Regions from separate parts of the Kitasatospora sp. NPDC032150 genome, predicted to be linked through region 3. Evidence: riboswitches for the same ligand, from Rfam matches in the RefSeq annotation. Region 3 holds a riboswitch; each other region holds the start of a gene.

Region 1 (7,845 bases), on a different contig from region 3:
CCGAGCGCGAGTGCGGGATCGCCGCGCCCGCCGGGCTGGTCCGCAGGCTGCTCGACCGCTGGGTCGCAGCCTCGCCGGGGACCAGGGCCTACCGCGATCTCGAAGAGGTCTGCTGAGCCAAGGACGGTGCCGGGCAAGGGCGGTAAGGCCCCGGGTGGGTTTCGGGGCCGTACTCTTGAGCGGTAAACCCAAGTGATCCACGGAAGCGGAAGCGACGATGGCGGACCAGCACAACCACGAGCACGACCATGAGCACGAGGAGCCCGAGGCCACCAAGGTGATCGGCGAGGTGCCCGACCTCTCCAACGCCGAGGCCCGTCCGATCACCGTGGTCGGCAACCCCGTCCTGCACCGCGAGTGCCAGGAGGTCACCGCCTTCGACGCCGAACTGTCCACGCTGATCGACGACATGTTCGCCTCGATGTACGCGGCCGAGGGCGTCGGCCTGGCGGCCAACCAGATCGGCGTCGACCTCAAGGTCTTCGTGTACGACTGCCCGGACGACGACGGCGTCCGTCACATCGGCCACGTCATCAACCCGGTGCTGGAGGAGTTCCCGGCCGACCGCCGCCGGGTCCTGGACGACGGCCACGAGGGCTGCCTCTCGGTCCCCACCGCCTACGCCGAACTCCCGCGTCCCGCCTACGCCGCGGTGCGGGGCCAGGACAAGGACGGCAACCCGGTCCGGGTCGAGGGCACCGGCTTCTTCGCCCGCTGCCTGCAGCACGAGACCGACCACCTGTACGGCTTCCTGTACATCGACAAGCTCTCCAAGCGCGACCGCAAGGACGCCCTGAAGCAGATGGCCGAGGGCACCCCCAAGTACGCGACGGTGCCGAACAACTGACGGCAGCGCAAAGGCCGGTACGGGAACTCCCGTACCGGCCTTCGCGCTTGGTGCCCTGGAAGGCGCCGACTCCTAGAAGTCGTCGTCGAAGGAGACCGTGCCCTCGACCGCGACCTGGTAGGCGGAGACCCGGCGCTCGAAGAAGTTGGTCAGCTCCTGGACGTTCTGCAGCTCCATGAACCCGAAGGGGTTGGTGGAGCCGTAGCGGACCGGCAGGCCGAGGCGGGCCAGCCGCTGGTCGGCCACGGCCTGCAGGTACTCGCGCATCGACTCGGTGTTCATGCCGGGCAGGCCGTCACCGCACAGGTCCTGGGCGAACTGGAGCTCGGCCTCGACGGCCTCCTCCAGCATCTCGGTGACCTGCTTGGCCATCGTGTCGTCGAAGAGGTCGGGCTCCTCCTCGCGGACGGTGTCCACCACGGACATCGCGAAGTCCATGTGCATGGACTCGTCGCGGAACACCCAGTTGGTGCCGGTCGCCAGGCCGTGCAGCAGGCCGCGGCTGCGGAACCAGTACACGTAGGCGAAGGCGCCGTAGAAGAACAGGCCCTCGACGCAGGCCGCGAAGCAGATCAGGTTGAGCAGGAAGGCCCGGCGGTCCTCCTTGGTCTGCAGCGACTCGATGTGGTCGACGGCGTTCATGTACTTGAAGCAGAACCGCGCCTTCTGCGCGATGGAGGGGATGTTCTCCACCGCGGCGAAGGCCGCCGCGCGGTCGTCCGGGTCGGGCAGGTAGGTGTCGAGCAGCGTCAGGTAGAACTGGACGTGCACGGCCTCCTCGAACAGCTGCCGGGACAGGTAGAGCCGGGCCTCGGGGGAGTTGATGTGCTTGTAGAGGCTCAGCACCACGTTGTTGGCGACGATCGAGTCACCGGTCGCGAAGAAGGCGACCAGGCGGCCGATCAGGTGCCGCTCGCCCTCGCTCAGCTTGGCGAGGTCGGCGACGTCGGAGTGCAGGTCCACCTCCTCGACGGTCCAGGTGTTCTTGATGGCGTCCCGGTACCGGTCGTAGAACGACGGGTAGCGCATCGGGCGCAGGGTCAGCTCGAAGCCGGGGTCGAGCAGCATCTTGCGGTCGGACGGGCTGTCGGCGCTCTGTGCCGGCGAGGAGGGGCGGTGGTCGGGCGACGGGTGGGCGGTCATCACTGGCAGGCCTCGCAGGACTCGGGGTTCTCCAGGGAGCAGGCGATGGCGTCCTGCTCGGCCTGGGTCATGGTCGGGGCGGGCACCGGGACGGCGGTGCGGGCGGCGCCGGGGGCCGCCTGGGCGATCCGGGTGGCCGGGCGGGAGCGCAGGTAGTAGGTGGTCTTCAGACCGACCTTCCAGGCGTACGCGTACATCGAGCTGAGCTTGCCGATGGTGGGCGCGGCCATGAAGAGGTTCAGCGACTGGCTCTGGTCCAGGTAGGGCATCCGGGCCGCGGCCAGGTCGATCAGCGCACGCTGCGGCAGCTCCCACGCGGTGCGGTAGAGCGAACGGACCTCGGCGGGCAGCCAGTTGAACTCCTGGACCGAGCCGTTGGAGTCGCGCAGCGCGTCCCGGGTCTGCTGGTCCCAGACGCCCAGCTCCTTCAGCTCCCGCACCAGGTACGGGTTGACCTGGAGGAACTCACCGGACAGGGTCTCGCGCTTGAACAGGTTCGAGACCTGCGGCTCGATGCACTCGTACACACCGGCGATGGACGCGATGGTCGCGGTCGGCGCGATGGCGAGCAGCAGGGAGTTGCGCAGACCGGTCTCGGCGATCTTGGCGCGCAGGGCGTCCCAGCGCTCGGTCCACTGCGGGGTCACGTCGTAGTGGTCGATGTGCAGCTGGCCGCGGGCGGCGCGGGTCTCGCCGTACGCCTCGTGCCGGCCGAACTGCTCGGCCAGCTCGCTGGAGCGCTCGTACGCGGTGAGCATGATGCGCTCGGCGATCAGCGTGGAGAGCTGCTGGGCCTCGGCGGTGTCGAAGTCCAGGCGGAGCTTGAAGAAGACGTCCTGCAGGCCCATCACGCCCAGACCCACCGGCCGCCAGCGGGAGTTGGAGGTGCCGGCCTCGGTGGTCGGGTAGAAGTTGATGTCGATGACCCGGTCCAGGAAGGTCACGGCGGTGCGCACGGTGGCGTCCAGCCGCTCCCAGTCCATCGCGTTCAGCAGGTCACCGGCGGACGCGCCCTCGGCGACGTGCGCGCCGAGGTTGACCGAGCCGAGGTTGCAGACGGCCGTCTCGGAGTCGTCGGTGACCTCCAGGATCTCGGTGCAGAGGTTGGAGGAGTGCACCGTACGGCCCGGCAGGGCGGTCTGGTTGGCGGCCCGGTTGGAGGCGTCCTTGAAGGTCATCCAGCCGTTGCCGGTCTGCGCCAGGGTGCGCATCATCCGGGCGTACAGGGTCTGCGCCGGGATGGTGCGGACCGCCTTGCCGGCCTGCTCGGCCTTGCGGTACGCCTCGTCGAACTCCTCGCCCCACAGGTCGACCAGCTCGGGGACGTCGGCCGGGGAGAACAGCGACCAGTCCTCGTTGGCGTTGACCCGGCGCATGAACTCGTCCGGGATCCAGTGCGCCAGGTTGAGGTTGTGGGTCCGGCGGGCCTCCTCGCCGGTGTTGTCGCGGAGCTCCAGGAACTCCTCGATGTCGGCGTGCCAGGTCTCCAGGTAGACGCAGGCCGCGCCCTTGCGGCGGCCGCCCTGGTTGACCGCGGCGACCGAGGAGTCCAGGGTGCGCAGGAACGGCACGATGCCGTTGGACTTGCCGTTGGTGCCCCGGATCAGGCTGCCGCGCGAGCGGATCCGGGAGTAGGACAGGCCGATGCCGCCGGCGTGCTTGGACAGCCGGGCGATCTGCGCGTAGCGGTTGTAGATCGAGTCCAGGTTGTCCAGCGGCGAGTCCAGCAGGTAGCAGCTGGACATCTGCGGGTGCTTGGTGCCGGAGTTGAAGAGCGTCGGGGAGGAGGTCAGGTACTCCAGGCGGCTCATCAGCCGGTAGAGCTCGGCCACCTCGGCCACCGACTGCTCGCTGTCGCCCACCGCGAGGCCCGCCGCCACGCGGAGCAGGAAGTGCTGCGGGGTCTCGATCACCATGCGGGTGATCGGGTGGCGCAGCAGGTAGCGGGACTGCACGGTGCGCAGGCCGAAGTACTCGAAGCGGTCGTCGCCCGACAGGTCGATCAGGGCGTCGAAGGCCTCGGCGTGCTTGGCGACCAGGGCGGCGGTGGCGTCGCCGATCAGGCCCTCGGCGTGGCCGACGGCGATCGAGGCGGAGAACGACACGGCACCCTGGCTCATCGCCTCGTCGGCGATCTCCATGGCGAGCAGGCGGGCGGCCAGCTTCGAGTACTGGGGGTCCTCGGCGATCATCGACGCGGCGGCCTCCACGGCCAGCCCGCGCAGCTCGGCGAAGTCCGAGCCGGCGTGGCGGCCGCGCAGCGCGGCGGCGGCGACGTGGCCGGGGTCCACCTGGGGGAGGTCCACGCTGCGGTCGGTGAGGAGCCGAAGCAGTGCCGCACCGGGGTCGGTCTGGGCGGTGGCGGCGGAACCCTGGGAAGGCAGGGCAACTGAGGCAGCGATGGTCAAGGCGCTTCTCTCCTGGCGGCGGCGTCGGATGAGGGTCATCCGGACCGACATGAGCGCAGGGAGGTGCAGCACGACCGGGGACCGACGCGCTCTCTACCCCCTGGCCCACCCGCGAGGCCCGGACGTACTGCGGTGCTGCAAGGCATCTGCGGGGAAGCCGTGTGGCACACCGTCGGCAGGTAACCGGACTTGCGGGGGCCTGGAGAGCCGCCCGCTCACCGCTGCGGGGCAGTCCCGGATTCACACCGGGTTCCCCTGCTTCGACAGCGAGAGCGAGCATACATGTTGTGGCGGTCCGACGATGCGGCACCACATGTAGTGCCGTGTGTCGCAGGCGGACCAACCGCGTGGTTGTGCGGGAGGGGTGTTCAGAAGGTGATCGAGTACACCATCAGGTCGATCCCGGGAGCCGCCGTCCAGTCCCGGTCGGGGGTCCGGACGAAGCCCAGGCGCTCGTAGATCCGGTGCGCCGCCTTCATCGCCGGGCGGGTCGAGAAGGCCATCCCGGCCAGCCGGAGCTCCCGGCAGCGGGCCATCGCGGCGCGGACCAGGGCCTCCCCGGCGCCGCGTCCGCGGGCCGCCGCGCCGACCGCCAGCATCCGGATCTCGCCCTCGTGCGGCTCGGCGATGTCGGCCCACTCGGTGCCGCCGACCGCGAGGGTCACACAGCCGAGGACCTGCCGGGTGTGCGGGTCGAGCGCGACGAGGAGTTCGGCCTCCTCGTTGCGGCGCCCGGTGTCCCGGAGGAGCTGGACGTAGCCGCTGTCCGGCGAGGTGTGACCGTCGCCCACGAACGCCTCGACCGTGACTTCACCTGCGGCTTCGAGGTCCTCTTCGAGGGCGCGGCGGATGAGGATGCCCATCCGGACAGTGTGCCCGACGGGAGGGGGCCCACGGCAGCCAGGGTGGCGGGCGGGCGGGTGCCGGCGAGGGGCGTGGCGCCGGCCGGAGGGCTCGCCGGGCGGGCGCCGGCGGGGAGCGGGGGCGCGCTGGCGGGGAAGGCGGAGGCGGCCGGCATGGTGCCGTACAGGCGGTCGGGAAGAACCGGGGCGGAAGGGTGGTTGGGGTCGTCGTGACCGTCGTCAGGACCACCGTAGCCGCCGCCCGGGCCGGGCCCGCGGCCGCGGCCGGTCAGCTCACGGCCGATCAGGAAGCCCAGCAGTCCGAAGCCGCTGATGGTGCCGATCAGGCCGAGCGAGGTCGCGAGGGTCTCGGGAGTCATGTCCTCCACCCTCGTCCGCGCGGGCCGCTGCCACGAGTGGCAGGAACGACCGATTGCATCGAAATCCTGCCAGCCTCTCGCGGGTTGGGGCGGGCCGATGCCGCGGCGGCCGGCGGCCCGGCCGAGCCACGGGGCGGAAGGCACCGGACGGCGGGCAGGGGAGGGGCGACGGACGAGGGAGGGGCACGGGGATGCGGAGCGGTGTGCACGGCCCGGCGGCCGAGGGCCGCCGCGGGGCCGGGAGGCCGGAGGCGGACGAGGGCGTACGGCATCCTGTGCGGATGCTGAAGAACATCACCACAGTGGTGCTGGAGCCGGTCCACCCGTTCGAACTCGGCGTCGCCTCCGAGGTGTTCGGGCTCGACCGCAGCGACGACGGGCTGCCGGTGTACGACTTCGCCCTCGCCGCCGACCGTCCCGGGCGGCATGCCACCCACGCCGGCTTCGGCCTGGAGGTCCCGTACGGGCCGGAGCGGCTGGCCGAGGCGGACCTGATCGTGGTCACCGCGGTGGGGCGGCGCGCCGAGTACCCGGAGGCGCTCGTCGAAGCACTGCGCGCGGCAGTCGAGCGCGGGGCGCGCGCGTTGTCCATCTGCAGCGGCAGTTTCCTGCTGGGCGCCGCCGGGCTGCTGGACGGGCGCCGCTCCACCACGCACTGGAAGCACGTCGACGAGATGGCCCGGCGCTTCCCGCGCACCACCGTCGATCCCGACGTGCTCTACGTGGACGACGATCCGGTGATCACCTCCGCCGGGACGGCCGCCGGGATCGACGCCTGCCTGCACCTGGTCCGCAAGCTGCAGGGCGCGGAGGTGGCCCGGGGGATCGCCCGGCGGATGGTGGTCGCCCCGCACCGCGACGGCGGGCAGGCGCAGTTCGTCGACCGGCCGATGCCGGTGTGCGACGCGGACTCGCTCGGCGGGCTGCTGGACTGGCTGCGCCAGCACCTGCACTGTGGCCTGACGGTGGATCAGCTGGCCGTCCGCGCCCACATGTCGCCCCGCACCTTCGCCCGCCGCTTCCAGCAGGAGACCGGCACCACCCCGCACCGCTGGATCACCAACCAGCGACTGCTGCTGGCCCAGCGCCTGCTGGAGAGCACCAGTCAGCCCGTGGACGCGGTCGCCGCCCGCTGCGGCTTCGGCAACGCGGCCACCCTCCGGCACCACTTCGGCCGCTGGCTCGGGACGACGCCGCAGGCGTATCGCCGCGCCTTCGCGGGGAGTTGGCCGGATGAGCGGAGCCGGGGCTGACCGGCGGGCGACGCCCCGGGTGCGGCGAGGCGCGTGAGCGGCCCGGCGGCCCGGTGCGGCGCCGAGTGCGCAACTGCCCGGCGGCCCCGGGCGGTCAGGTCAGGTGGGCGACCGAGTTCCAGTGCTCGGCGTGGAGCCGGCCGGCCTGGGAGCGCCACAGGCTGGTCGAGCAGTTGCTCACCGCCCGCAGGTCCAGCAACTCGGGCTCGGTGAGCCGGTCCAGGACGTAGCGCAGCATCAGCACCGTGCAGTCGTGCGCCACCACCAGCACCGGCCGCCCGTCCTCCTCCTCGCAGAGGTCGCGCAGGAAGCTGCGCACCCGCAGGGCCACGTCCAGGAACGATTCGCCACCGGGCGGCCGGTAGTAGAGCTCGCCCATCTTGCGGCGGCGGGCGGCCTCGACGGGGTGCTCCTTCTCGATCGCGGCGGCGGTCAGCATCTCCAGGATGCCGAGTTCTCTGTCCCGCAGCCGCTCGTCGTACCTGACCGCGAGAGCGTCCGGCACCGCGCCGAGGCCACAGGCCCGGTCGAGCGCGATCCGGGCGGTCTCGGCGGTGCGTACGTAGGGGGAGCACCAGACGGCGCGGGGGCGGTCGGCGGTGGGCAGGCCGGCCCACCAGCGCCCGAGGTCGCGTGCCTGGCGCCGGCCGTGCGGGGAGAGCGGTATGTCGGCGTCCCGGCTGGTGATCGGGACGGTCAGCGCGCCGGTCTCGGCGGCGATCCCGAACTCGACGTTGGCGGTGCTCTCGCCGTGCCGGGTGGCGATCAGGACGGAGGGCAGCGGCCGCCGGGACGCTGCGAGGCGGTGTCCGTTGATGACGCTGGTGAGTTCTGCCATGGCCGGTTCTCCCCGTTGGTGTCCGTGACTCGGTGAGCAGGCGCGAGCCACGCGCACTCCATGGTCGCGCCTATGACCGGCCGGCAACAGGGCCCGCGGCGTCGCGTGCCGATGGCTCTCTCCCTCCTGCCCGC
Region 2 (7,845 bases), on a different contig from region 3:
CGCCGCCGCTGGGCGCGCGACCGCGAGCTGCGCGCCCCCCGCTCGCCGCAGCACCTCTCCACCGCCGACTTCCTGACCCTCGGCAACGCCGTCTGCGGCTTCATGGCGATCTACTCGATCACCACCGGGGTGCTGATGCCGCACCTGATGGGCGACTCGATGCCGAACCGGCACAGCGCCGCCACCGCGGTGACGCTGCTGTTGATCGGCTCGATGTGCGACCTGTTCGACGGCCTGGTCGCCCGCAAACTGCGCTCCTCGGCACTCGGCGCGGAGCTCGACAACCTGGCCGACCTGATCAGCTTCGGCATCGCGCCGGCCTACTTCGTCGCGGTCTGGGGCATCGTCTCGCCGGACAGCAACCAGCAGCTCTCGGCGTTCATCGCGGTGACCGTACTGCTCGCGGTGGTGCTTCGGCTGGCCCGGTTCTCGGCCGTCAAGATGCGGCCCGGGATCTTCCAGGGCATGCCCTGCCCGATGGGCGCGATGACGGTGATCGCCATCGTGCTGCTTGAGCCGCCGCTGCTGCTCGGGCTGCTGATGATCCTCGGTGTGGCGTACCTGATGGTGAGCCGGATCGAGTACCCGAAGCCGCAGGGGCTGCTCGCCACCGCGACGCTCTGCTGGATCGTGGTCTCCATCGGCTGCCTGGCGGCCTGGGCGGCCGGTCTGCCCGGCGGTGACACGCTGATGCACATCGGGGCGATCGCGCAGATCACGCTGGCGGCGATGGCTCCGCTGCTGGTCATCCGCCGCAAGGTGGGGCAGAAGGTGGGCGACGTGCGTGCCCGCCGCGCGGAGTCGCGGGGCTGCTGAGGCCCACCCTGAACACCGGAAGGGGCCCGGATCCTTGAACAGGATCCGGGCCCCTTCCGGTGTTCTCGGGGGACCGGTCAGAGGGCCCTCCCACGGAATCCGGGGCGCGAGCGTCCGCTGCCCGGAGGGCCGGGCCGTCCCACCCCGGGACCCGGCGCTCTGCCGCCCGGAACGGCTAGGCGCCGCCGCGGTGCACGCTGAAGGCGGAGCGGCGGGCCGCGCGGACGACGGCGGGGTCGGGATGGACACCCGCGACGGCCGTGAGGACCGAGGCCGCGCGGGGGTGGCCGGACTGGCGGGCCCGGTTGAACAGTCGCACCGGCTCGCCCGCCGAAGCGCCCTCCACATGGCCGACCAGCAGCTCGGTCTCCCCGTGGTCCAGTACGGCGGCGGCCGTGTCCACCCAGAGCCAGGCGGCGTCCACCGCCCCGAGCACATCGGCCGGGGAGACCCCCTCGTCCGACTGCTCGGCCAGCCAGAGCAGCGCGTAGGGCCGCAGCACCGGCTCGTCCACGGCGGCCCGGACGCCCTGCTCGGCGGTGCCCCCGGCGACCCGGAGCGCCTCGAAGGCGAGCCCGCGCAGCAGCGCGTCCTCGCCCCGGGCGGCGTCCAGCAGCTCGGCGACCGCGCGGTCCACCGGACGGGCGGCGACCCAGGCCCGGTACTCGGCGCGGGCCGGGCCCGGGGAGTAGTTGGCGCAGGCGTCCAGCAGCTCCAGGGCGCTCTGCTCGATGTGCCCGGCGGCCGTCTGGGCGACCGTGCAGATCTCCTCCAGCTTGGCGCGCACGGCCCAGTGCCCGAGCGGCGAGAGCTCCGCGGCCTCGTCCCGGCGGACCAGGGCGCCGACGGCGGCGAGGCCGTCCAGCATCCAGTCGAGGACGGCGGCGACGTCGGAGGGGGCGGCCGGCGGGGAGTCCACCTGCGGCTCGCGGCAGGTGCCGCGGACGGCGGAGACGGCCGAGGCCGCGTGCGGGACCGGGGAGAGCGCCAGGGTGCCCGTCCCGGCGCCGTGGCGGCGCTCGTCCAGGCCCCGGCGGAGCAGCTCCAGCAGCTCGCTGTCGGAGACCGGGCCGTCCACCAGGTGCAGGAAGGACAGCAGCTGCGGCGCGTGGTCGACGGCCTGCCCGGCGAGCACGGCGAAGACCCCGCGCATCGCGGCGGGCGGAACGGGCGCGACCAGCGTCCAGGAGTCGAACAGTGCGGACCAGCCCCGGATCACGGCCTCGTCGTCGTGCTCCCAGGCGTGCAGCCGCCAGCCCGGCCCGGCGCCGCCCTCGCGCGGCTCGACCAGGCCCACCAGCAGGGCCTGGCCCCAGGCCTTGGCCGCGGCGCCGACCGTCATCGCCAGGGCGCGTCCGGCGTCCCGGGCGTCCTCGGGGAGCAGCTCGCCCCGGCGGTCGACCTTGTCGAGCTCACCGGCCCAGCGCGCGATCCGTACGGCGTCCGCGAGCATCCGGCGGGCCAGCGGGGCGAGCTCGGCCGGAGCGGGGAAACCGTCGGGCACCGGGACTCTCCCGCGCCCCGGCTTGGGTGCCGGGGCGCGGCGGCGAGCTCCGGCGGGGTGGCCGGGGAACGCGCCGTCGGCGCGGCGGGCCGTACCGGGCAGACGGGTCACCGTCGCACCGGCACCGATCGTCGGCTGGAGCGGGGCATCACGGTCGCGCGGGTTCCGAGACGTCACGCCGTGCAGTCTTCCCCGTGCACCGGCCTTCTGTCACATCGGGTTCGGCGCGTCTTCGGCCGCCCGGTGTGAAGAGGTGGAAGAGATCGGGCAACAACCCGCAAACCGGGCTTGACATTCGAATGGTTGGCTTGTTCTGACTGTCGTGCACCCAACAAATCGATCGATCATCCGTCAGATCCGAGCCGGAAACGGACCCCGATACTTCCAGCCAGTGTGATTGAATATCTACGGAGAGTCACCGGATTATCAGAGTAGCGGAGTGAGCCAGCGCCTCAGCACCTCGGCGTAGCCGTCCGAGTCGGCGTTCCAGAGCTGGGCGTGCTCCGCGTCCGGCACCTCGTGCAGGCTCACCAGGTCCCGGCGGCGGTGCGCCAGCCGGCGGGCGGCCTCGATCGGTGCGATGCCGTCAACCTGGCTGCCCAGCAGCAGGGTCGGGAGGTACAGGTCGGTACCGTCCGCGAGGCGGGCGAGGGCCGCCGGATCCACCTTGGTGCGGCCTTCGGCGGCCAGGGCGCCGAGCTCGGCGAGGGCACCCGGGATGCCGGCGCGGACGCTCTCCCGGCGGACGCTCTCCTGCCAGTCGAGGATCGGGGAGTCCAGCACCAGCCCGGCGACCGACTCCCGCCGGGTGGACCTGGCGGCGGTCAGCAGGCACATCGTGGCGCCCAACGACCAGCCGTACAGCACGACCCGTCCCGCGCCGCTCTCCAGGGCGAGCCTTACGGCCGCCTCGACGTCCCGCCACTCGGTCTCGCCGAAGTGGCCGAGTCCGTCCGGTGAGTGCGGGGTGCCGGCGTCGCCCCGGTAGGTCACGGTCAGCGTCGGCAGTTTCAGCGAGTTCAGCACCGGGAGCACCGGGAGCGCCTGGGTGCGGTCGGCGCCCGGGCCGTGCACCAGGATCACCCAGGTGCCGCGCATGGCGTGGACGTACCAGGCGGGCAGCATTCCGAGGTCGCCCTGGGCGGCGGTCTCGGTGAAGTCGAGGCCGAGGGCGGTGGCCGGGTCACCGAGGTAGACCCGGGGGGTCAGCTCGACCTCGGTGCCGACGTCGAGGGTGCCGCTGTCGGCACGCTCCAGCCGGCGGGTGACGGTCTGGATGTCGGTGCGCAGCACCCCGCCGACCACCGCGTGGCCGCCGCCGGCCCACTCCAACGCGTACCGGCCCGCGCGTACGGTCTGAGGGGCCCGGGTGAGGGTGACGTGTCCGGCGGCGATCTCGTGCACCCGCAGTGTGGCCGCCTGGCCCGGCTTCCCGGGCTGCGGACGGACCGTGCGCTCGGACACCCTTCGGCCGATCAGGATGACGGCCGCTCCGGCTCCTACTGCGGTGGCCGCCACGGCGGCGGCGGTTCCCCAACGCATGGCGCTCCCCGGTGTGAGCTTCGTGGACGGTACCTTCCAGTCCACTCTCCGCACGGCTGGCCTGCCACCGGGGCGTAGTCCGTCCGTGCGGACGGCGGGCCGGGCCTTCGCGGGGGCGGGCAGCCGGGCGCTCCGCGGAGCCGACGCCACCCCGTGCGGCGTGCCGCGCGGTGGGCGCTGGACGGCCGAGGCGGCTGTGATCAAGCCCTCCGCGCGGTCTGTTGACTCCCGGTCGCGGACCGTGGTGGGATCTTTCAGCCAAACGGAGGCATGCAGAGGAAGCCGGTGCGAATCCGGCGCGGTCCCGCCACTGTCACCGGGGAGCACGCTCGACTCATGGTCACGGCGGTCCGGTCGTCCGGCTGCTGGGAGGCCCGAGGGCGTGTCCGACCCGGGAGCCAGGAGACTCTCTCCCCCGGTACGTCGATCCAGGGCGCGGACCCTGAGTGAGGACACGCACGCGATGCAGGCTGCCCTGGCCGCTGTTCGGCCGCCGTTCGACCGGGCCGTGCCCGCCCTCCGGTCCGCCTCCGCCGCCGTGTCCGCACCGTGCCCCGCCTGAACCGCGCCGCCGCCTTCGCCCTGGGCAGTGTCGCCGGCTACCTGGCCGACGCCGTCCTCGCCGACCCCCGCCGCGGGCATCCGGTAGCCGTCTTCGGTGCCGCCGCCGGGCGGCTGGAGCGCGCGCTCTGGCGCGACCGGCGGGCGGCGGGCGCCGGGTACACCGCCGTGTGCGTCGGTTCGGTCGCGGCCGGGGCGCACCTCGCCGAGCGGGCGCTCGGGCGCAGCCGGTACGGGCGGGCGGCGCTGGCCGCCGCCGCGACCTGGACGGTGCTCGGCGGTACCTCGCTCACCCGGGAGGCCAGGACCATCGGCCACTCGCTGCGGGCCGGCGATCTGGCCGCCGCCCGGGAGCGGCTGCCGCACCTGTGCGGCCGCGACCCCAGCACGCTGGACGAGCAGCAGATCGCCCGCGCCGTCGTCGAGTCGGTGGCCGAGAACACCGCCGACGCCGTGGTCAACGCGCTGGCCTGGGGTGCGCTGGCCGGTACGCCGGGGCTGCTCGCCTTCCGGGCCGTCAACACGCTGGACGCGATGGTCGGTCACCGCTCGCCGCGCCATCTGCGCTTCGGCTGGGCCTCGGCCCGGCTGGACGACGTGGCCGGCTGGCCCGGTGCCCGGCTGACCGCCCTGCTCGCGGTGGCCGCCGCGCCCGAGCCGCGGACCGCCTGGCGGGTCTGGCGCCGGGACGGCTCCGCGCACCCGAGCCCCAATGCCGGGCAGGCCGAGTCGGCCTTCGCCGGGGCGCTCGGGGTGCGGCTGGGCGGGACGCTGCGCTACGGCGAGCGGGTGGAGCACCGGCCGGTGCTCGGTGGGGAGTTGCGGCCGGTTGAAGTGGCGGACATCGAGCGCGCGTGTCAGCTCTCCCGACGGGTCGGGGCGTTGGCGCTGGCGGTCACCGTGACCGGGCGGGCGCTGTGGACCTGGCGGCGGGGTCGGTCGTGAGCGGCGGAGTGGGAACGACCGGCCCGGATGAGACTGTTGAGCGGAGTGGAGGAGCATGAGCGGGGCACTGCTGGTCGCCGGGACGACCTCGGACGCGGGCAAGAGCGTGGTCACGGCGGGCATCTGCCGCTGGCTGGCCCGGCAGGGCGTGCGGGTGGCGCCGTTCAAGGCGCAGAACATGTCGCTCAACTCCTTCGTCACCGCCGACGGTGCCGAGATCGGCCGCGCCCAGGCGATGCAGGCGCAGGCCGCCCGCATCGAGCCGGAGGCGGCGATGAACCCCGTGCTGCTGAAGCCCGGCGGCGACGGCCGTAGTCAGGTGGTGCTGCTCGGCAGGCCGGTCGCCGAGGTGGGCGCGCTGGACTACCGCGAGCGCAAGCCCGTACTGCTGGAGCGGGCCCTGGAGTGCCTGGCCGATCTGCGCAGCCGGTACGAGGTGGTGGTCTGCGAGGGCGCGGGCTCGCCGGCCGAGATCAATCTGCGGGACCGGGACATCGCCAACATGGGGCTGGCCACGGCCGCCGGACTGCCGGTGGTGGTGGTCGGGGACATCGACCGGGGCGGGGTCTTCGCCGCGATGTACGGCACGCTGGCGCTGCTCTCGGCCGAGGACCAACGGCATGTCGCGGGCTGGTTCGTCAACAAGTTCCGGGGCGACGCCCGGCTGCTGGCACCCGGTCTGGAGATGCTGCGCCAGCTGACGGGCCGCCCGGTGCTCGGCACCCTGCCGATGCTCTCCGGGCTGTGGCTGGACGCCGAGGACTCGCTCGACCTGACCACGGTGGTGGACCGGGCGGAGGCGAGCGGGCCGGTCGGCCGGGACGTCCTGCGGGTGGCGGTGGTGCGCTTCCCGAGGCTCTCCAACTTCACCGACGTGGACGCGCTGGCGCAGGAGCCCGGCGTGCTGGTCCGCTGGGCGACCCGGCCCGAGGAGCTCGCCGACGCCGACCTGGTGGTGCTGCCCGGCACCCGGGCCACCGTCGCCGACCTGGCCTGGCTGCGCGAGCGCGGCCTGGAGCCCGCGCTGAAGGCGCGGGTGGCCGCCGGGCTGCCGGTGCTCGGGATCTGCGGCGGCTACCAGATGCTCGGGCAAGTGATCGTGGACGGGGTGGAGTCCAGGGCCGGCGAGGTCGCCGGGCTCGGCCTGCTGCCGACCCGGGTGGTCTTCGGTGCCGAGAAGGTGCTGGCCCGGCCGGTCGGCGAGGCGCTCGGCGAGCGGGTCGAGGGCTACGAGATCCACCACGGTGTGGTGTCGGTCGAGGGCGGCGAGGCCTTCGTCACCGACGGCCGCGGACACGGCCTGGACGGCTGCCGCCTCGGCCCGGTCTGGGGCACCACCTGGCACGGCGTGCTGGAGAACGACGCCTTCCGCCGCCGACTGCTGCACCGGATCGCCGAGTTGTCCGGGCGGGAGTTCGTCCCCGCGCCGGACACCTCGTTCGCGGCGGCCCGGGAGGCCAGGCTCGACCGGCTCGGCGACCTGATCGAGGAGCACGCCGACACCGATGCGCTGTGGAAGCTGATCGAGGGCGGGGTACCGGACGGACTGCCGTTCCTTCCGCCCGGTGCACCGCGACTGATGGAGAGCTGAGAGCTGATGAGTGACCTCCCGTACCCGTTCACCGCGATCGTCGGCATGGCCGACCTGCGGCTCGGGCTGCTGCTCAACGCCGTCTCCCCGGCGGTGGGCGGGGTGCTGGTGCGCGGCGAGAAGGGGACCGCCAAGTCGACCATGGTGCGCGCGCTGGCCGGCCTGCTGCCGTCGATCGCGACCGTGCCCGACTGCCGGTTCGCCTGCGACCCCGCGGCGGCCGATCCGCAGTGCCCGGACGGCCCGCACGCCCCGCAGCCCGCCGAGCAGCGCCCGGCGCACCTCGTCGAGCTGCCGGTCGGCGTCTCCGAGGACCGGATCGTCGGCTCGCTCGACCTGGAACGGGCGCTGGCCGAGGGCGTCAAGGCGTACGAGCCGGGACTGCTGGCCAAGGCGCACCGGGGCGTGCTCTACATCGACGAGGTCAACCTGCTGCAGGACCACGTGGTCGACCTGCTGCTGGACGCCGCCGCGATGGGCCGCTCCTACGTGGAGCGCGAGGGCGTATCGGTGCGGCACGCGGCCCGGTTCCTGCTGGTCGGGACGATGAACCCGGAGGAGGGCGAGCTGCGTCCACAGCTGCTCGACCGCTTCGGCCTCACGGTCGAGATCGCCGCCACCCGCGACCCGGACGAGCGGGCCGAGGTGGTCCGGCGGCGACTCGCGTACGACGCCGACCCGGCGGGCTTCGCCACGCGGTACGCGGACGACGAGCGGGCGCTGGCCGAACGGATCACCGCGGCACGGGAGTTGCTGCCGAAGGTGGTGCTCACTGATCTGGCACTACGTCAAATCACCGCCGTGTGCGCGGCGTTCGAGGTGGACGGCCTGCGGGCGGACATCGTGATGGCCCGGACGGCGGTCGCACTGGCGGCCTGGGACGGGC
Region 3 (7,845 bases):
TCCCGTCGGACCGCGTACGCATCAGACATGGACCGAGCCTACGGAGCCGGACCGGACCCCGCCCGTTCAGCGGGCCGATGGGCGGACGGCATGACCGGATCGGGTGGTCCCGGCGCGTCACAGCGCCCGGACCGCAGCAAGCGCCGCCGTCACGCTCGCGGTGATGTCGAGGATGGGGTAGAGCACCTCGCGGATGACGCCGTCCCGGTCGGCCACCAGGGTCAGCCGCTTCAGCCTGGTGGTTCCGGCGGCCCGGACCGTGGGCAGGCGCAGTGCACCGGTGAAGCCGAAGGCGAGGTCGGAGAGCAGCGGGAGGCCGAGGCGTTCGGCCGCGGCGAAGGCGCGCTGCTCGTCCGGTCGCTGCGTGGAGACGCCGTGCACGGCGGCGCCCGCTGCGGTGAACTCGGCGAGCCGGTCCCGGTAGGTCACCGACTCCAGGGTGCAGCCGGGCGCGCCGGGTACCGCGGACCAGCCGGGCGGGTAGGACTCGGGCCGGGCGAAGGCTCCGGGAAAGCAGTAGATGACGGTGGCGGGGGCGGCGACGGGGTCGTGCGGCTCGCCGTCGGCGCCCGGGAGCAGCAGCTCGGGGATCCGGGTGCCGAGCAGGCCGTGTACGCGCTCCGCCTCCCGGGAGGCGTCGGTGGTGGTGGCCGTGGGCGTGCCGTCGCCCAGCAGCCAGCCGTCGCCCCAGTCCTGGAGGGCGACCAGTTGTCGCAGCGGGCCGCGCCCGCGTCGGCGACGGCACCATGTCGATCACCACCAGCGCGCTGCGGGCCGGCACCGGCGACTGGTACGCGGAGCGGCGGCCGCGGCGCTCCTCGTGCCGGCCGTACTCCCGACCCCCGATCCGCCAGTTGTGCGGCTTCGCCTCGGTCTTGGGCAGTACGACTCCCCCGATCCCCGGCCGACCACCAACCTGCCCGGAAGCCGGGCGGGTTGTACGTTGTCCGGGGATCGGCGCGGGTCGGCCAGGGCCCGGTTCAGGACCAGCGCTGCTCGACCTTGGCGAAGCGCCAGTAGCCGATCGCCGCGATCCAGACCACGAGGAACAGGCCGACGATCACGAACCCGACGTTGTCCAGACTCAGTCCGGCGATCCAGCCCGTCACCGGGTCTGTGAGGTCCAGCTTCTCGTGCAGGACGCCGACCAGTTCGATGGTCCCGATGATGAAGGCGACCGCGACGGAGAGACCGGTGATGGTCAGGTTGTAGTACACCTTGCGAACCGGGTTGGAGAACGCCCACTGGTACGCGAAGTTCATGAAGGTGCCGTCGAGGGTGTCGAACAGGCTCATTCCGGCCGCGAACAGCAGGGGCAGGCAGACGATGGCGTACCAGGGCAGACCGGCCGCCGCACCCGAACCCGCCATCACCATCAGGGTGACCTCGGTCGCGGTGTCGAAGCCGAGACCGAGCACCATGCCGACGGGGAACATCTGGCCCGGCCGGGTGATCGAGCGGGTGGCCCGGGAGAGGATCCGGTTCATCAGACCGCGCGAGTTGAGGTGCGCTTCCAGCTCGCGCTCGTCGTACTGGCCCGCGCGCATCGCCCGGAACACCTTCGCGATCCCCACCAGCGCGGCCAGGTTGAGCGCGGCGATCAGGTAGAGGAACACCCCTGAGGCGGTGGTGCCTATCATGCCGAGCACCTGGTGGGTCGTGGACTGGTCGTCCATCAGCGTCCCGGCCAGCGCGGCACCGCCGGCCACCAGCGCGGCCATGATGACCACCATCGAGGAGTGGCCGAGCGCGAACCAGAAGCCCACCGAGACCGGGCGCTTGCCGTCGGCCATCAGCTTGCGGGTGGTGTTGTCGATGACGGCGATGTGGTCGGCGTCGAAGGCGTGCCGCATCCCCAGGGTGTACGCGGTCACGCCGAGGCCGATCCCGTAGACCTGGGTTCCGACCTGGTACTTCTCCGGCGCCACCAGGAGGATCAGGACTCCGAAGGCCAGCACGTGCATGGCCAGGATCACCGCCATCAGACCGGCGGTCCGTACGGTGTCCTCGCGCTTCCAGCGGAAGGCGGGCAGGGCGGGGGCCGCCGCCGGAGCGGCATCGGTTCTGGGCAGGGTCATCTGCGGGTCACGCTCCAGCACCTCGTGGATCAGTTCGTGAGATGCCGTGGCCGGTCTCCTGGCTGACGGGTCGAACGCACCCGCACCCGGCCTTCCCGGACGCGTTCTCGTCCAGTGGCCGCCCGTCCCTGGCGGGGGCGGGGATGGTGCCGGTACTTCCCGATCACAGTGGCGAGGGCCGCTCCGGTCTGGGACTCCTGAGAGTCCGTCACCGGTCTTCCCGAGCACCACGGCGGGCACAACGGTAGGGGGCCGTACGGTACCGCTGCAAGCCTGCACAGCTGTGCAGGTGTCGGGTATCACAGGTGACACTGCTGCGAGAATGCCTGTCATGCATCTCGTCCCCGCCGACCGCGCCGACCGCAGGACCATCGACGGGCACCGGGTCTGCGAGGCGATCGCCGCGATCGGCGACACCGAGCACGTCCGGTCCTGGGCCGAACGCTTCGCCCTGCTCGCCGACCCGGGACGGCTCTCCCTGCTGCTCGCCCTCCACGAGACGGGACCGCTCGCCGTCACCGACCTCGCCGTCGCCACCGGCATGCGCGACCCGGCGGTCTCCCAGGCGCTGCGCCTGCTGCGCGCCGCCGGGCTGGTCGCCGGCGAGCGCGACGGGCGGATCATCCGCTACCGGCTGGTCGACCCCGCCGTCGCCGAGGTACTGGCACACGGGGTGCTGGGCCACCAGGACTGAGCTGCGGTGCGCCCGATCCTCCCGACGGCCGGTGCGTGGCTTGTATCCTTCTGTTGTCAGCTGACGACCGATCCCCGCGGGCACGGCGAGGGAGGCGGAGATGGCAGCAGCGGAGCCCGAGCGGGGCTCTCCCGAGAAGCGCGGACGGCTGAGCCGGCCCCTGGTGCTCGCCACGGCCGTCTCGCTGGTCGACCGGGAGGGCCTGGGCGCGCTCACCATGCGCCGGCTGGCCGCCGACCTGGGCGTGGAGTCGATGGCCATCTACCGCTACACCCCGGGCAAGGAAGCCCTGCTGGACGGCCTGGTGGAGGCCTACTTCGCCGAGGTGATCACCCTGCTGCGGAGCTCGGCCGAGGCCACCGCGCCGGCCGGAGGCGGCCAGGCCTGGCGAGCGGAACTGCGCCGGATCGCCGCTGCCTCCGCCTCGGTGGCGCACGCCCACCCCGAGATCCTGCCGCTGGTGGCCATCCGTCCGCTGAGCGTCCCGATGGCCCGCCGCCCCGCCCCGGTGCTGCAACTGACCGAGCATCTCCTCGCCGTACTCGGCCGGGCCGGTTTCGACCACGCCACCTCGCTGATGATCTACCGGAGGTTCGTGGCCTGGAACCTGGGCTGCCTGCTGGTCGACAAGCGCCAGGTGATCGACGACCCCGACGAGCCGGACCCGATGCTGCGCCTGGGCCTGCACCGGTTGCCCGCCGACCGGTACCCGAGGCTGCGGGCGCTGGTCCCGCTGCTGGCGGACTACGACGACCAGGAGGAGCTGCTGGCCGGGCTGGACAGCCTGCTGAGCCGGATGCCCGATGCGCCCCTTGACTCGTTCTACGACGGAAGAGCACGCTGAAAGTACCGCGTAAACATACGGAGTACACACGCGGCGCCGTCAGCAGCGGAGCCGGACTCCGCGACGGCGCCCGGAAGAGGTCGCCATGTCCGATCGCGACAGAATTCTCCGGGTCCGGGTGACCGCCGCGGATCCAGCCGTCCTGCACGCCCTCCTCCGCGAGAAGCGGCCCGACGTCGGCGGACGTCCCCATCGCGGCGCCGACCGGAGCATCAGCATCGAGGCGTACGTCTCCCCCGCCGAGGCCGAGGAGCTCGAACGCGAGGGTGTGACGGTCCAGGTGATCGAGGACGCCACCGCCACCGGACGTGCCCGCCAGGCAGAGGTCGGCCGGGGCAACCGGTACGCCGCCGGCGAGCAGATCCCGCGCGGGCTGGGCCTCAAGGTGCAGGACTGACCCGAGGAGGCCCAGATGTCGTACCTGAACACCACCGAGGTCGACTCCGCGGTGGTCAGCCTGTCCACCGCCTACCCCTCGCTCTGCCAGCTGGTCACCCTCCTGGAGCCGTCGGTCGAGGGGAACACCTGCCACGCCCTGCGGATCGGCGCCGCCCCGACCGGAACCAGGGACTGCGCCGTGCTGATCGGCGGCGTGCACGCCCGCGAATGGGGCAGCTGCGAGATCCTCGTCCACCTCGCCGCCGATCTGCTGGAGGCGTACCACACCGGTACCGGCCTGGGGTACGGCGCCGCGAGCTTCAGCTCGGCACAGGTGCGGACCGTGCTGGAGGGCATGGACCTGGTCGTCTTCCCGCTGGTCAACCCGGACGGGCGGCACTACAGCCAGACCGTGGACCCGATGTGGCGCAAGAACCGCAACCCCGCCTACTCGCAGGGCAGTTCCGCCTGCGTCGGCGTGGACATCAACCGCAACTACGACTTCCTGTTCGACTTCACCACCGCCTTCGCCCCGCACTCGGGGGTCCAGGTCTCCGAAGACCCGTGCAACTACCAGGTGTTCCACGGACCGGCCGCCTTCTCCGAACCCGAGACCCGCAACGTCCGCCGCCTGCTGGACTCCTACCCCCGCACCCGGTGGTTCGTCGATGTGCACAGCTACTCCGAGGACATGCTCTACGTCTGGGGCGACGACCAGGACCAGTCCACCGACCAGACCATGACCTTCCGGAACCCCGCCTTCGACGGGCAGCGCGGGCTCGCGGGCGACAGGTACGGGGAGTTCATCGCCAAGGACGACCTCGACACCTCGATACTGCTCACCGAGCAGTTCTGCCAGGGGCTGCAGGGCGTCCGCGGCACGGCATACACGCCGAAGGCCGGCTACGACCTCTACCCGACCAGCGGGACCAGCGACGACTACGCCTACTCCCGGCACCTCGTCGACCCGTCCAAGGGCAAGATCTTCGCTTACACCATCGAGTGGGGCACCGAGTTCCAGCCGCCCTGGTCGGAGATGTCCGAGATCATCAAGGAGGTCGACGCCGGGCTGGTGCGGTTCTGCCTGACGGCCCTGCAGCCGTGACGGCGCGACCGGCACGGCATGGCTGCCCGGCAGGCTCGGCGGCGGCGACCCCGACCGGCCCGGCGGCCCCGGTCGACCGTCGCAGGTCTTCCGGGGCCGCCGCTCGGTGCCGGGTGGCGGCCGCTCAGCCGCCGTTCACCGGCCAGCCGTCGCGGGTGGTGACGGTGCGCTCGTACGGGCCGTCGGGGCCGCTCGCCCGGTAGCTCTCGGTGGATTCGGCGGTCCGGACGGTCGAGTCGCCGCTGTGCCGGTGGGCGCTCGGGCTCAGGGTGTGGTCGACGCTCGCACGCGAGGTGACGTGGGCGCCGGTGGCCGTGGTGTCGACCCGGTGGTAGCCGAGTTGCATGGCGGCGCGCTGGTCGGAGTTCCCGGCGGAGTCCGAGGTGCTGCGGTAGGTCGCGTCCAGCGGCTCGGCCTCGTGCACGGTGCGGACCCGGTGCGGGCCGCCACCCCAGCTGGACGTGGTCCGGGTCAGGTCGGCGTTGTTGTGCAGCACCAGGTGGTTGCCCTGGTCGGCCAGCCGCTGCCCGGACCGGAAGCTCAGGTCGTCGCGGACCTCGGTGGTGACCCGGCCGTGCGAGGTCTGCACCCAGCCCCGGGCGAGGTCGTGGCGGGTCGCGGTGACCTGCCAGGCGCCGCTGCCGCCGCCCTGGTCGTCCAGCGAGGTGACGACGGCGGCCCCGGGGGCGACCCGGTAGTCGGTCAGCGCGCCGCTGGTACGGGTGCTGCCGTGGTCCACCGTGGCGAACAGGTTGACCTGGCCGGTCCACGCGTCGTTGCTCTGCTTCTCGGCCTGGTTCACCGTGATCGAGACCGAGTGCGGGCGGCCGTCCAGCAGCAGGCCGACGTACGGGGTGAGGTCCACCTGGTAGGCGGGCAGGTCGAAGGCGAAGATGCCCGGGATCGGCCGCCAGAGCAGCGGCTCCCAGCCGCCGGTGTAGATCACCGGGTACGGCCAGACCGTCCCGGCGACCCGGCCGTCCACCGCGAGCCGCAGCTCACGGAACGGTCCCTTGCCGCAGTAGCCGGGACCCGGGTTCCTGGCCACGAAGTCGTCCGGCGCGGCGGCGTACGCGAACTCCTCGCAGGCGCCGCCGCCCCTGGCGTACACCTCGGCGGTCAGGCGCTCCAGGTTGGCCGGGAAGACCAGGTCCCCGGCAGCAGTCGGCGCGGCCTGGGTGAGGTTGAAACCGCCGGTGGTGAGCAGCCGGTCGGCCTGCTCGGGGGCCGGCCAGGCGGCGTTCGCGGTGTAGTAGGTGACGGTGGCCGAGAGGGTGAAGACCCCGGTGTAGGTGGAGTCGGTGACGTTGGCCAGGTCGAACTCGAAGGGCTGCGAGGTGGTCAGCAGCGGTGCGTAGCGGGTGAGATCGTGCTCGACCCGCCACTCGATGCCGTCCTGGGAGGGCTCGGGGGTGGAGGACATCATCACCTCGACACCGCCGACCCGGACGGTGAAGAGCCGGTCGAACTGCCGCCCGGCGACCTGCCCGTGCAGGTCGAGCACCACCTTCGACCAGGGGCCCGCGCAGTCGGCGGGCGGGGCGAGCTGTCCGACGTACGGGGTGTCCGGCGGGTTGCCGTACCCGTTGCGGAACTGCCGGTCGTGCATCACCTCGACCGCGCAGGACTTGGTGGAGGGCCGCTTCAGCGGCCGGGTGACGGTGAACGGGTCGTGGTAGTCGGTGCCGAAGTCGGCGTGGGCCGGAACGCCGGCCGTCAGGATGCCGATCAGGGCGAACAGCGCGGCGAGCAGCAGCCGGGCGGCTCGGCGGGGTACTCGGAGTGCGGAGTGCGCTGGCAATGCCGTCGACCTCGATTCTCACCGCCGGGGCCGCCGACGGATGCTGACGGCCCGTCACCGCGAGCGGGCCATCGGGCATCCTTTAGGCGATGAGTTGGACCTGTCAAGGGCCCGTGGGGTCCCGCCCGGCCCCCGGCGGAGGGCGCGGCGGGCATCAGGACAGGTCCAGCAGCACCTTGCCCAGGTTGGCCCGATCGGCCAGCGCCCGGGCTGCCTCAGCCGCCCGCTCCAGCGGGAAGGACACCGAGACCGGACGCAGCGCCCCGTCCGCGAGCAGTGTCCACAGCTCCTTGCGGTAGCCATCGATCAACTCGGGCCGCAGCCGGGAGAGTTCACGCATCGACAGTCCGACGGCGGTGTGCATGCCGCGCAGCAGTGCGCCCGCGTCCAGCGTGCCGCCCGCACCGCTGTTGACGACCAGCCGGCCGAACGGCACCAGGGCCTCGGCCGCCCGCCGGAGCACCTCGCCGCCGACGCTCTCGACCACCAGGTCGACCGGCGCACCCCAGTCGGCGTCCTGGTAGCGGATCACCTCGTCGGCGCCCAGCGAGCGGACGAAGTCCGCCTTCGCCGCCGAACCGACCGCCGCGACCACTCGCCCCGCGCCGAGCGCCCGGGCCAGCTGGACGGCGAGGTGGCCGACCCCGCCCGCGGCGGCGGTGATCAGCACCGACTCGCCCCGCTCCAGCCGTCCGGCGCGCAGCGCGGCGAGCGCGACCAGGCCGCTGCGGACGACCGCGAGGGCGTCGGCCGCGCCGATCTCCTCGGGAACCGGCGTGACCAGGGCCGGCTGGACCGTGACCAGCTCGGCGTACACGTCCTGGAAGGCCAGCCCGCCGACCCGGTCGCCCACCCGGTACTCCGCAACCCCCTCGCCGACGGCCACCACCCTGCCGACCACGTCACCGCCCGGGCAGTGCGGCAGCGGGACTTCGCCGAAGCCGT
Region 4 (7,845 bases), on a different contig from region 3:
GCACGCACCGGATCTGGTTCGAGTACCGGCTCAACTGAACCGCACCGAGCCCGCGACCGGGCCGTCCCGCCGGAGACCATCGCCGGCGGGACGGCCCCGAGGGGGTCCTACCCGGCGGCGATGGTACGCAGCGCGTCCTCGACGGCGACGTCCAGCGCCCGGTCGGCGGGGACGGCGATGTCCGGGATGACGCCCACGCCCTCCCAGTTGGTGCCGGTGACCGGGTTGATCGCGCGGGCGGTCGGCACGGTGACGGTGATGTGCGGGGTGACGGCGATCCGGGCGGTGGGGTGGGCACCGCCGCGGGTGGTCTCGCCGACCAGGGTGGCACGCTTGTTGGCCTGCAGGTTGTAGGCGAGTTCCTCGCCGCCGGAGAAGGTGGAAGCGCTGGTCAGTACGTAGACCGGTCGGTCGAGGTAGCGCGGGGCCGGCAGGTGGGTGGAGGTCCAGTACTGGCGGGTGGATCCGGTGGCGCGGTCGTAGACGTCGTTGAGGTGGGTCTCGCCGTCCGGGAAGAGGTAGCTGCACCACAGGGCGACGCCCTCGGGCAGGCCGCCGGAGTTCTTCCGGAGATCCAGGACCAGGGCCTCGGTTCGGGCGAGGAGCTCCATGGCGGCTGCGAAGGTGCGGGCGGCCGTGGCGGGGTCCGCGATCAGGCGCAGGTCCAGGTAGCCGATGTTGCCGTCGAGCCGCTCGACCCGCTCGACACCGAAGTTGGCCGCCACGCACCTGGCCTCGAAGCCCGCCCGGGCGACTTCCTCGGGCTCCTCCTCCATCGACTGAGGTTCCGGGTGGTGGAGCAGCCGCAGGTGCTGGTCGGGGCAGGCCTCCTGGAGGTGTGCGGTGACCGCCGCGCACAACTCGGGTGCCGCAAGACCTTCGTAGGCCCCGGCGGCGAGGTGTCCCCGGATCGTGGTCTCGATGGCGGCGGTGCGCTCGGGGAAGACGTACCCGGCGGTGATCCGGGCGAGGGCGCTGTCGAGTATCGCGGCGGTGTCGGTTCTGGTCGTCATGGGTCGGGATGCTAGCGCCCGGCCTCCGGTGATCCGACTGGTTATCAGATGCACGAACGGGCCGGGACACAGGCGAACCAGGGCAGGCCGGCGGGCATACCCGGCCCGAACGGTGTTCGGGCGGAGCGCCGGGGGACGGCCCGGCGCTCCGCCCAGGCATCTCAGGCCGACGGGTAGCGGCGCGGGGTCCAGACCACCTCGGTGCCGTCGTCCCGCCGGACCGCCCGGGTCTGCGAGGAGCCGACCAGCAGGATGGTCCGCATGTCGACCTGGGAGGGGTCGAGGTCGGCGAGCCGGACGGTCCGCACCCGCTCGGTCGGGCCGCCCACGTCGCGGGCCATCACCACGGGGGTGTCGGGGGCGCGGTGTTCCAGCAGCAGGTCGCGGGCCAGGCCGACCTGGGTGGTGCGGCTCTGCGAACCGGGGTTGTAGAGGGCGAGGACGAGGTCGGCCTCGGCGGCGGCGCGCAGCCGCCCGGCCACCGCCTCCCAGGGCTTGAGCCGGTCGGAGAGCGAGACCACCGCGTAGTCGTGGCCGAGCGGGGCGCCGGCCCGGGAGGCGGCGGCGTGCGCGGCCGTCATCCCCGGCACGATCCGCACCGGGACCGAGCGGTACGGCTCCTCGCAGGCGGCCTCCAGTACGGCGGTGGCCATCGCGAAGACGCCCGGGTCGCCGGAGGAGACCACGGCCACCCGGTGTCCGCGCCGGGCCAGGTCCAGGGCGAACTCGGCGCGCTCGGCCTCGACCTTGTTGTCCGAGCCGTGCCGCCGCTGGCCACTTCGCACCGGCACCCGGTCGAGGTAGGTGGTGTAGCCCACCAGGTCGGTGGCGGCGGCGAGTTCACCGCGCGCCTCGGGGGTCAGCCAGAGCGGCCCGGCCGGTCCGAGACCGACCACCACGACCTCGCCCGCGTCCTCGGCGGCCTTCCCGGACTCGACAGGTTGCCTGGCCTCGGCGGGCTCGGCCTCGGCGGGCGTACGCCCGATCCTGCTGGGCAGCACGGCGACCGAGAAGTACGGGACCGTCTCGGCCTCGACCTCGTCCAACGGCGCGGTGCGCTCCCCTGCCATGGTGGCCCGCTCGACGTAACGGGCCTCGGCCAGCCGGCCGGACCGCTCCAGTGCCCGCCGTACGGTCGGGAAGGTGCGGCCCAGCTTCATCACCACGGCGGAGTCGGTGGCGGCCAGACGCGCGGTCAGCTCCTCCTCGGGGAGGGTGCCGGGCAGGATGGTCAGCACCTCGTCGGCCTCGACCAGCGGCGTGCCCAGCCGTGCGGCGGCGGCGCTCACCGAGGTCACCCCGGGCACCACCTCGGTGGGGTAGCGGTGTGCCAGCCGCTTGTGCATGTGCTGGTACGAGCCGTAGAACAGCGGGTCGCCCTCGGCCAGTACGACGACGGTCCGGCCCGCGTCCAGGTGGGCGGCCAGCCGGGCGGCGGCCTCCTCGTAGAAGTCGTCCAGTGCGCCCCGGTAGCCGCCGGGGTGGTCGGTGGACTCGACCGTGACCGGGTAGACCAGTTGCTCCTCGATCTGGTCGCCGCGCAGGTAGGGCTCGGCTATCGAGCGGGCGATGGAACGGCCGTGCCGGGCGCTGTGGTAGGCCACCACGTCCGCCCGGCCGATCAGCGCGGCGGCTCTGACGGTCACCAGCTCCGGGTCGCCGGGGCCGAGGCCGACACCGTACAGCCGCCCGGTCCCGTTCTCCTGACGTGCCGTCACTCTTCCTCACTCGCAATCGCGTTGATGGCTGCCGCGGCGATCGCACTACCGCCGCGCCGGCCGCGTACCACCAGGTGCTCCAGGCCGGACGGGTGTGCGGCCAGCGCCTCCTTGGACTCGGCGGCACCGATGAAGCCGACCGGCACACCGATCACGGCGGCCGGGCGCGGCGCACCGGCCTCGACCATCTCCAGCAGCCGGAACAGCGAGGTCGGCGCGTTGCCGACGGCGACCACCGCGCCCTCCAGCCGGGGCAGCCAGAGCTCCATCGCGGCGGCGCTGCGGGTGTTGCCCGTCTTCTTGGCCAGCTCGGGCACCGAGGGGTCGGAGAGGGTGCAGATCACCTCGTTGTCGGCGGGCAGCCGCTTGCGGGTCACCCCGCTCGCGACCATCGAAACGTCGCACAGGATCGGCGCACCGGCGCGCAGCGCGGCGCGCGCGCTCGCGACCACGCCGGGCGACCAGAGCAGGTCGTCGACCAGGTCGGTCATACCGCACGCGTGGATCATCCGCACGGCGACCTGCGCCACGTCGGCGGGCAGGTGGGCCAGTTCGGCCTCGGCCCGGATGGTGGCAAAGGACTGGCGGTAGATGGCCGCGCCGTCCTTCTCGTACTCGATCACTTGGTCCTCCGGGCTTCGGCTACCGCCTCCGCCATCTGTTCCGTCGACACATCCACTGACACTCCCGACCCCGGGGCCTCGACCCCGGGACCGACGCGGGTCACCCGGTAGCCCTGCCCGGTGGCCAGGACGTCCACCCACTCCCCCGCCGGATGCCCGCAGCGCCGCTCGCAGCCGGACCAGTGCACGGGCAGTTGACCGGCACCGGCCGGGGCCCGCGCCGCGTCCAACGCCCGTGCGGCATCGGCCCGTACGTCGGCACACGACTTGACGCAGCCGGGCAGTCCGGTGCAGGCGCTGGCCCGTTCCCAGGCCGAGCCGGGGTCGGTGCGGAAGCCGGCCGCGGCCAGCTCGGGCAGCCGGTCGGCCGGCGCCCCCGGCAGGACGATCCCGCGCCAGGGGGTCAGCCGCAGCTCGCCGGCCGAGGCGGCGGCCAGCAGCCGCCACCGTGCGGCGCTCATCCGGCCGAAGCGCAGGCCCACGGAGAGTCCACCGGGCAGTGCGCCCGGGGCAGGAGTGGCGGCCGGCAGCGCGGGCAGCGGTTCGGCGCCCGGGTCGAGCAGTCCGGGTACCTCGCGCAGGTGCCAGGCCTTGGCGCCGCTGGCGCGCAGTGCGTCCAGGAACTCCTCGGCGGCGCGGACCGCGTGCTCGGCGGCACCGCCGGGCGGCACCGGGCGGGCGGTGGCGGCGCGACCGAGGCGCAGCAGGGCGCCACCGCCTGCGGTTGCGATCAATGTCACATCGGCGTCCAGTGCGGCGACGTCGCCGCGCCCGTCGTCCAGGGCGAAGAGGAACTTGCCGGAGAGGCTGGCCGCGCTCTCACTCGCGCACAGCCGCCGGTCGAGTTCCCGCACCCAGTCCTGGACATCGGCGTGGCCGAGGCCGTCCAGCCCGGCGGTCGGGGAGGCGACGATGTTGCGGACCCGCTCATGGGTCTTCGAGGGCAGCAGGCCGGCGTCGCGCAGGCGGCGGCCGAGTTCACGACCGGAGTCCGGAGGCAGGCCGCGCAGTTGGACGTTGCCGCGCGAGGTGGTCTCGAGTGCGCCGTCGCCCAGCTCCTCGGCCGCGTCGGCCAGCACGATCGCCTGACTGATCGTCAGCGATCCGCCGGGTACGCGGATCCTGGCGAGGGCGCCGTCGTCGGCGGTGTGCAGACGAAGGGCCCCCGGACAGGCGTCCGAACGCCCGCGGTCAGGCGTACCGGGGCCCGGTGCGACGGAGTCGGGTACGGGTGGCATGGCGGCGAGCATACAGATTGCCGTTCCGGATGCACCGCCCGAACAGATCACACTCCCCCAGCTCAGCCGCACCCCGTACGATGCTCCCGGGCGGTCCTGTGGGCCGTCCACGCCAGCGACGGCGCCAAGGGGAGGAAACCGGTGCAAATCCGGTGCGGTCCCGCCACTGTGACCACGGTTCACCGCCGTGGGAGCCAGGAACTCCTGCCGTCCTCCCTTAGCCCGGGGCGCGGACCCCGAGGAAGGCCTGAGACCTGTGCGCTTCCGCATGCCCGCACGCGCTGCTGCGCCCCGCCCGCTCGACGGGCGGGCTGAGCCGGCGCTGGCACCCATCACTCCTGCGCTCCCTCCATCGCCGGCAGGCTGTCGCTCAGCGCTCTCACAGCGCCAACCAGCGGCTCGGCCGCGGGCGGCACACCTTTCGGCACGGGGCGCCGACCTGGCCGGGAGGGCCGTCGCGTGATCCTGCTGCTTTCCACCTCCGACACCGACCTGCTGAGCGCCCGCGCCAGTGCGGGCCCGGTCCGCTACCGCCTCGGGAACCCGGCCCGGCTGACCGCCGAGGACCTGCCCGCGCTGCTGGAGGGCACCGACCTGGTGGTCGTCCGGCTGCTCGGCGGCCGCCGCGCCTGGCAGGACGGCCTGGACGCGCTGCTGGCCGGCCCGCGTCCGGTGGTCGTGCTGACGGGTGAGCAGGCGCCGGACGCCCAGCTGATGGAGCTGTCCACCGTCCCCGCCGGGATCGCCGCCGAGGCGCACGCCTACCTGGCGCACGGCGGCGCGGCCAACCTGGCCGAACTCGGCGCCTTCCTCTCCGACACCGTGCTGCTGACCGGCCACGGTTTCGCCCCGCCCGCCTCGGCCCCGGCCTGGGGCCCGCTGGAGCGCACCCCGCGGACCACCGAGGGCCCCGTCGTCGCGGTGCTCTACTACCGCGCCCACCACATGAGCGGCAACACCGCTTTCGTCGAGGCCCTGTGCCAGGCGATCGAGGACCAGGGCGGCCGCCCGAAGCCGCTGTACTGCGCCTCGCTGCGCGGCGCCGAGCCCGAACTGCTCGCCGAACTCGGCCGGGCCGACGCGATCGTCACCACCGTGCTGGCCGCCGGCGGCACCCGTCCGGCCGACGCGCAGGCGGGAGGTGACGAGGAGGCCTGGGACGCGGGTGCGCTCGCCGCGCTCGACCGTCCGATCCTGCAGGCGCTCTGCCTGACCTGGTCGCGTGCCCAGTGGGAGGACAGCGACGACGGTCTCTCCCCGCTGGACACCGCCACCCAGGTCGCCGTGCCCGAGTTCGACGGCCGCCTGATCACCGTCCCGTTCTCCTTCAAGGAGCTGGACGAGGACGGCCTGACCGTCTACACCGCCGACCCCGAGCGCGCCGCCCGGGTCGCGGGCATCGCGGTCCGGCACGCCCGGCTGCGCCATGTCCCGCCCGCCGAGCGGCGGTTGGCGCTGGTGCTGTCCGCGTACCCGACCAAGCACGCCAGGGTCGGCAACGCGGTCGGCCTGGACACCCCGGCCAGCGCGGTCCGCCTGCTGCACCGGCTGCGCGAGGAGGGCATGGACCTGGGCGACGAACTGCCGGGGCTGGACACCGCCCCGCCCCGAGCTGAAGGGCCCGCCGGTGCCGAAAGCGACGAACGACAAGCGACCGAGGAACGAGAGAGCGCCGGAGAGAGGAACGTCGGCACCGGGTACGAGGGCCCGGAGGCGAGCGGGCGAGTCAGCGAGCCCTCCCACGAGGGTGACGCCCTCATCCACGCCCTGATCGCGGCCGGCGGCTACGACCAGGACTGGCTGACCGAGGACCAGCTCGCCCGCAACCCCGTCCGCATCCCGGCCGCCGACTACCGCCGCTGGTACGCCGAGCTGCCCGCCGAGCTGCGCGAGCGGGTCGAGGAGCACTGGGGTCCGGCGCCCGGTGAGCTGTACGTGGACCGCAGCCGGAACCCGGAGGGCGACATCGTGCTGGCCGCGATCCGCTCCGGCAACCTGCTGGTGCTGATCCAGCCGCCGCGCGGCTTCGGCGAGAACCCGGTCGCCATCTACCACGACCCCGACCTGCCGCCCTCGCACCACTACCTCGCCGCCTACCGCTGGATCGCGGCGTCCCAGGAGGACGGCGGCTTCGGCGCCCACGCCGTGATCCACCTCGGCAAGCACGGCAATCTGGAGTGGCTGCCGGGCAAGACGGCCGCGCTGTCGGCCGCCTGCGGCCCGGACGCGGTACTCGGCGACCTGCCGCTGGTCTACCCGTTCCTGGTCAACGACCCGGGCGAGGGCACCCAGGCCAAGCGCCGCGCCCACGCCACCCTGGTCGACCACCTGGTCCCGCCGATGGCCCGGGCCGACTCCTACGGCGACATCGCGCGCCTGGAGCAGCTGCTCGACGAGCACTCCAACATCGCCGCGATGGACCCGGCCAAGCTGCCCGCGATCCGCGCCCAGATCTGGACCCTGATCCAGGCCGCCCGGCTCGACCACGACCTGGGCCTGGACGAGCGCCCGGAGGACGACGGCTTCGACGACTTCCTGCTGCACGTCGACGGCTGGCTGTGCGAGGTCAAGGACGCCCAGATCCGGGACGGCCTGCACGTCCTCGGTCAGGCGCCGGCCGGCGAGGACCGGGTCAACCTCGTGCTCGCCATCCTTCGCGCCCGGCAGATCTGGGGCGGTGTGAGCGCGCTGCCCGGCCTGCGCGAGGCGCTCGGTCTGGACGAGGCGTCGCTCACCCTCGGCGCCACGGACGCGGCCGAGGCCCGGGCGCGTGCCCTGGTCGAGGCGATGGAGGCCGAGGACTGGGCGCCGGAGGCGGTGGAGAAGGTCGCGGCCGGCCACCCCGAGCCGGTCCGGGAGGTGCTGGACTTCGCCGCCCGCCAGGTCGTCCCGCGCCTGGCGCAGACCACCGACGAGCTGGACGCCGTCCTGCACGCGCTGAACGGCGGCTTCGTCCCGGCCGGCCCGTCCGGCTCGCCGCTGCGCGGGCTGGTCAACGTGCTGCCGACCGGCCGCAACTTCTACTCGGTCGACCCGAAGGCCGTCCCCAGCAAGCTCGCCTGGGAGACCGGCCAGGCGCTGGCCGCCTCGCTGATCGAGCGCTACCGGGCGGACAACGACGGCGCCTTCCCGCCCTCGGTCGGCCTCTCGCTGTGGGGCACCAGCGCGATGCGCACGGCGGGCGACGACATCGCCGAGGCCTTCGCCCTGCTGGGCGTCCGGCCGGTCTGGGACGACGCCTCGCGCCGGGTCA

The links. Region 3 has a riboswitch for cobalamin ahead of nicT (Nickel transporter NicT). Riboswitches for the same ligand answer to the same signal wherever they lie in the genome.
Region 1: linked by a shared signal. The riboswitch ahead of ACZ5ON_RS12485 (ribonucleoside-diphosphate reductase subunit alpha) and the one ahead of nicT (Nickel transporter NicT) in region 3 are both predicted to bind cobalamin.
Region 2: linked by a shared signal. The riboswitch ahead of ACZ5ON_RS20985 (cobalamin biosynthesis protein) and the one ahead of nicT (Nickel transporter NicT) in region 3 are both predicted to bind cobalamin.
Region 4: linked by a shared signal. The riboswitch ahead of cobN (cobaltochelatase subunit CobN) and the one ahead of nicT (Nickel transporter NicT) in region 3 are both predicted to bind cobalamin.

What each region holds. Positions count from the first base shown of each region.
Region 1 is NZ_JBVIMH010000008.1:141,020-148,864, reverse strand. It holds gene ACZ5ON_RS12500 (tetratricopeptide repeat protein) at 1-116, shown strand, start outside; gene def (peptide deformylase) at 218-847, shown strand; gene ACZ5ON_RS12490 (ribonucleotide-diphosphate reductase subunit beta) at 920-1,990, opposite strand; gene ACZ5ON_RS12485 (ribonucleoside-diphosphate reductase subunit alpha) at 1,990-4,398, opposite strand; cobalamin riboswitch at 4,556-4,713, opposite strand; gene ACZ5ON_RS12480 (GNAT family N-acetyltransferase) at 4,767-5,261, opposite strand; gene ACZ5ON_RS12475 (helix-turn-helix domain-containing protein) at 5,902-6,873, shown strand; gene ACZ5ON_RS12470 (histidine phosphatase family protein) at 6,968-7,711, opposite strand.
Region 2 is NZ_JBVIMH010000017.1:72,741-80,585, forward strand. It holds gene ACZ5ON_RS20970 (CDP-alcohol phosphatidyltransferase family protein) at 1-816, shown strand, start outside; gene ACZ5ON_RS20975 (hypothetical protein) at 992-2,497, opposite strand; gene ACZ5ON_RS20980 (alpha/beta hydrolase family protein) at 2,747-3,862, opposite strand; cobalamin riboswitch at 4,092-4,291, shown strand; gene ACZ5ON_RS20985 (cobalamin biosynthesis protein) at 4,412-5,368, shown strand; gene ACZ5ON_RS20990 (cobyric acid synthase) at 5,424-6,959, shown strand; gene ACZ5ON_RS20995 (putative cobaltochelatase) at 6,966-7,845, shown strand, end outside.
Region 3 is NZ_JBVIMH010000002.1:402,872-410,716, reverse strand. It holds gene ACZ5ON_RS04220 (M24 family metallopeptidase) at 1-29, opposite strand, end outside; partial or broken gene ACZ5ON_RS04215 (peroxiredoxin) at 118-732, opposite strand; gene nicT (Nickel transporter NicT) at 981-2,078, opposite strand; cobalamin riboswitch at 2,110-2,325, opposite strand; gene ACZ5ON_RS04205 (ArsR/SmtB family transcription factor) at 2,410-2,772, shown strand; gene ACZ5ON_RS04200 (TetR/AcrR family transcriptional regulator) at 2,873-3,616, shown strand; gene ACZ5ON_RS04195 (hypothetical protein) at 3,702-4,013, shown strand; gene ACZ5ON_RS04190 (M14 family metallopeptidase) at 4,029-5,099, shown strand; gene ACZ5ON_RS04185 (peptide-N4-asparagine amidase) at 5,224-6,900, opposite strand; gene ACZ5ON_RS04180 (quinone oxidoreductase family protein) at 7,055-7,845, opposite strand, start outside.
Region 4 is NZ_JBVIMH010000012.1:57,037-64,881, reverse strand. It holds gene ACZ5ON_RS16270 (DUF3224 domain-containing protein) at 1-38, shown strand, start outside; gene ACZ5ON_RS16265 (S41 family peptidase) at 108-1,013, opposite strand; gene ACZ5ON_RS16260 (precorrin-2 C(20)-methyltransferase) at 1,175-2,731, opposite strand; gene ACZ5ON_RS16255 (precorrin-8X methylmutase) at 2,728-3,354, opposite strand; gene ACZ5ON_RS16250 (cobalamin biosynthesis protein CobG) at 3,351-4,592, opposite strand; cobalamin riboswitch at 4,667-4,818, shown strand; gene cobN (cobaltochelatase subunit CobN) at 5,052-7,845, shown strand, end outside.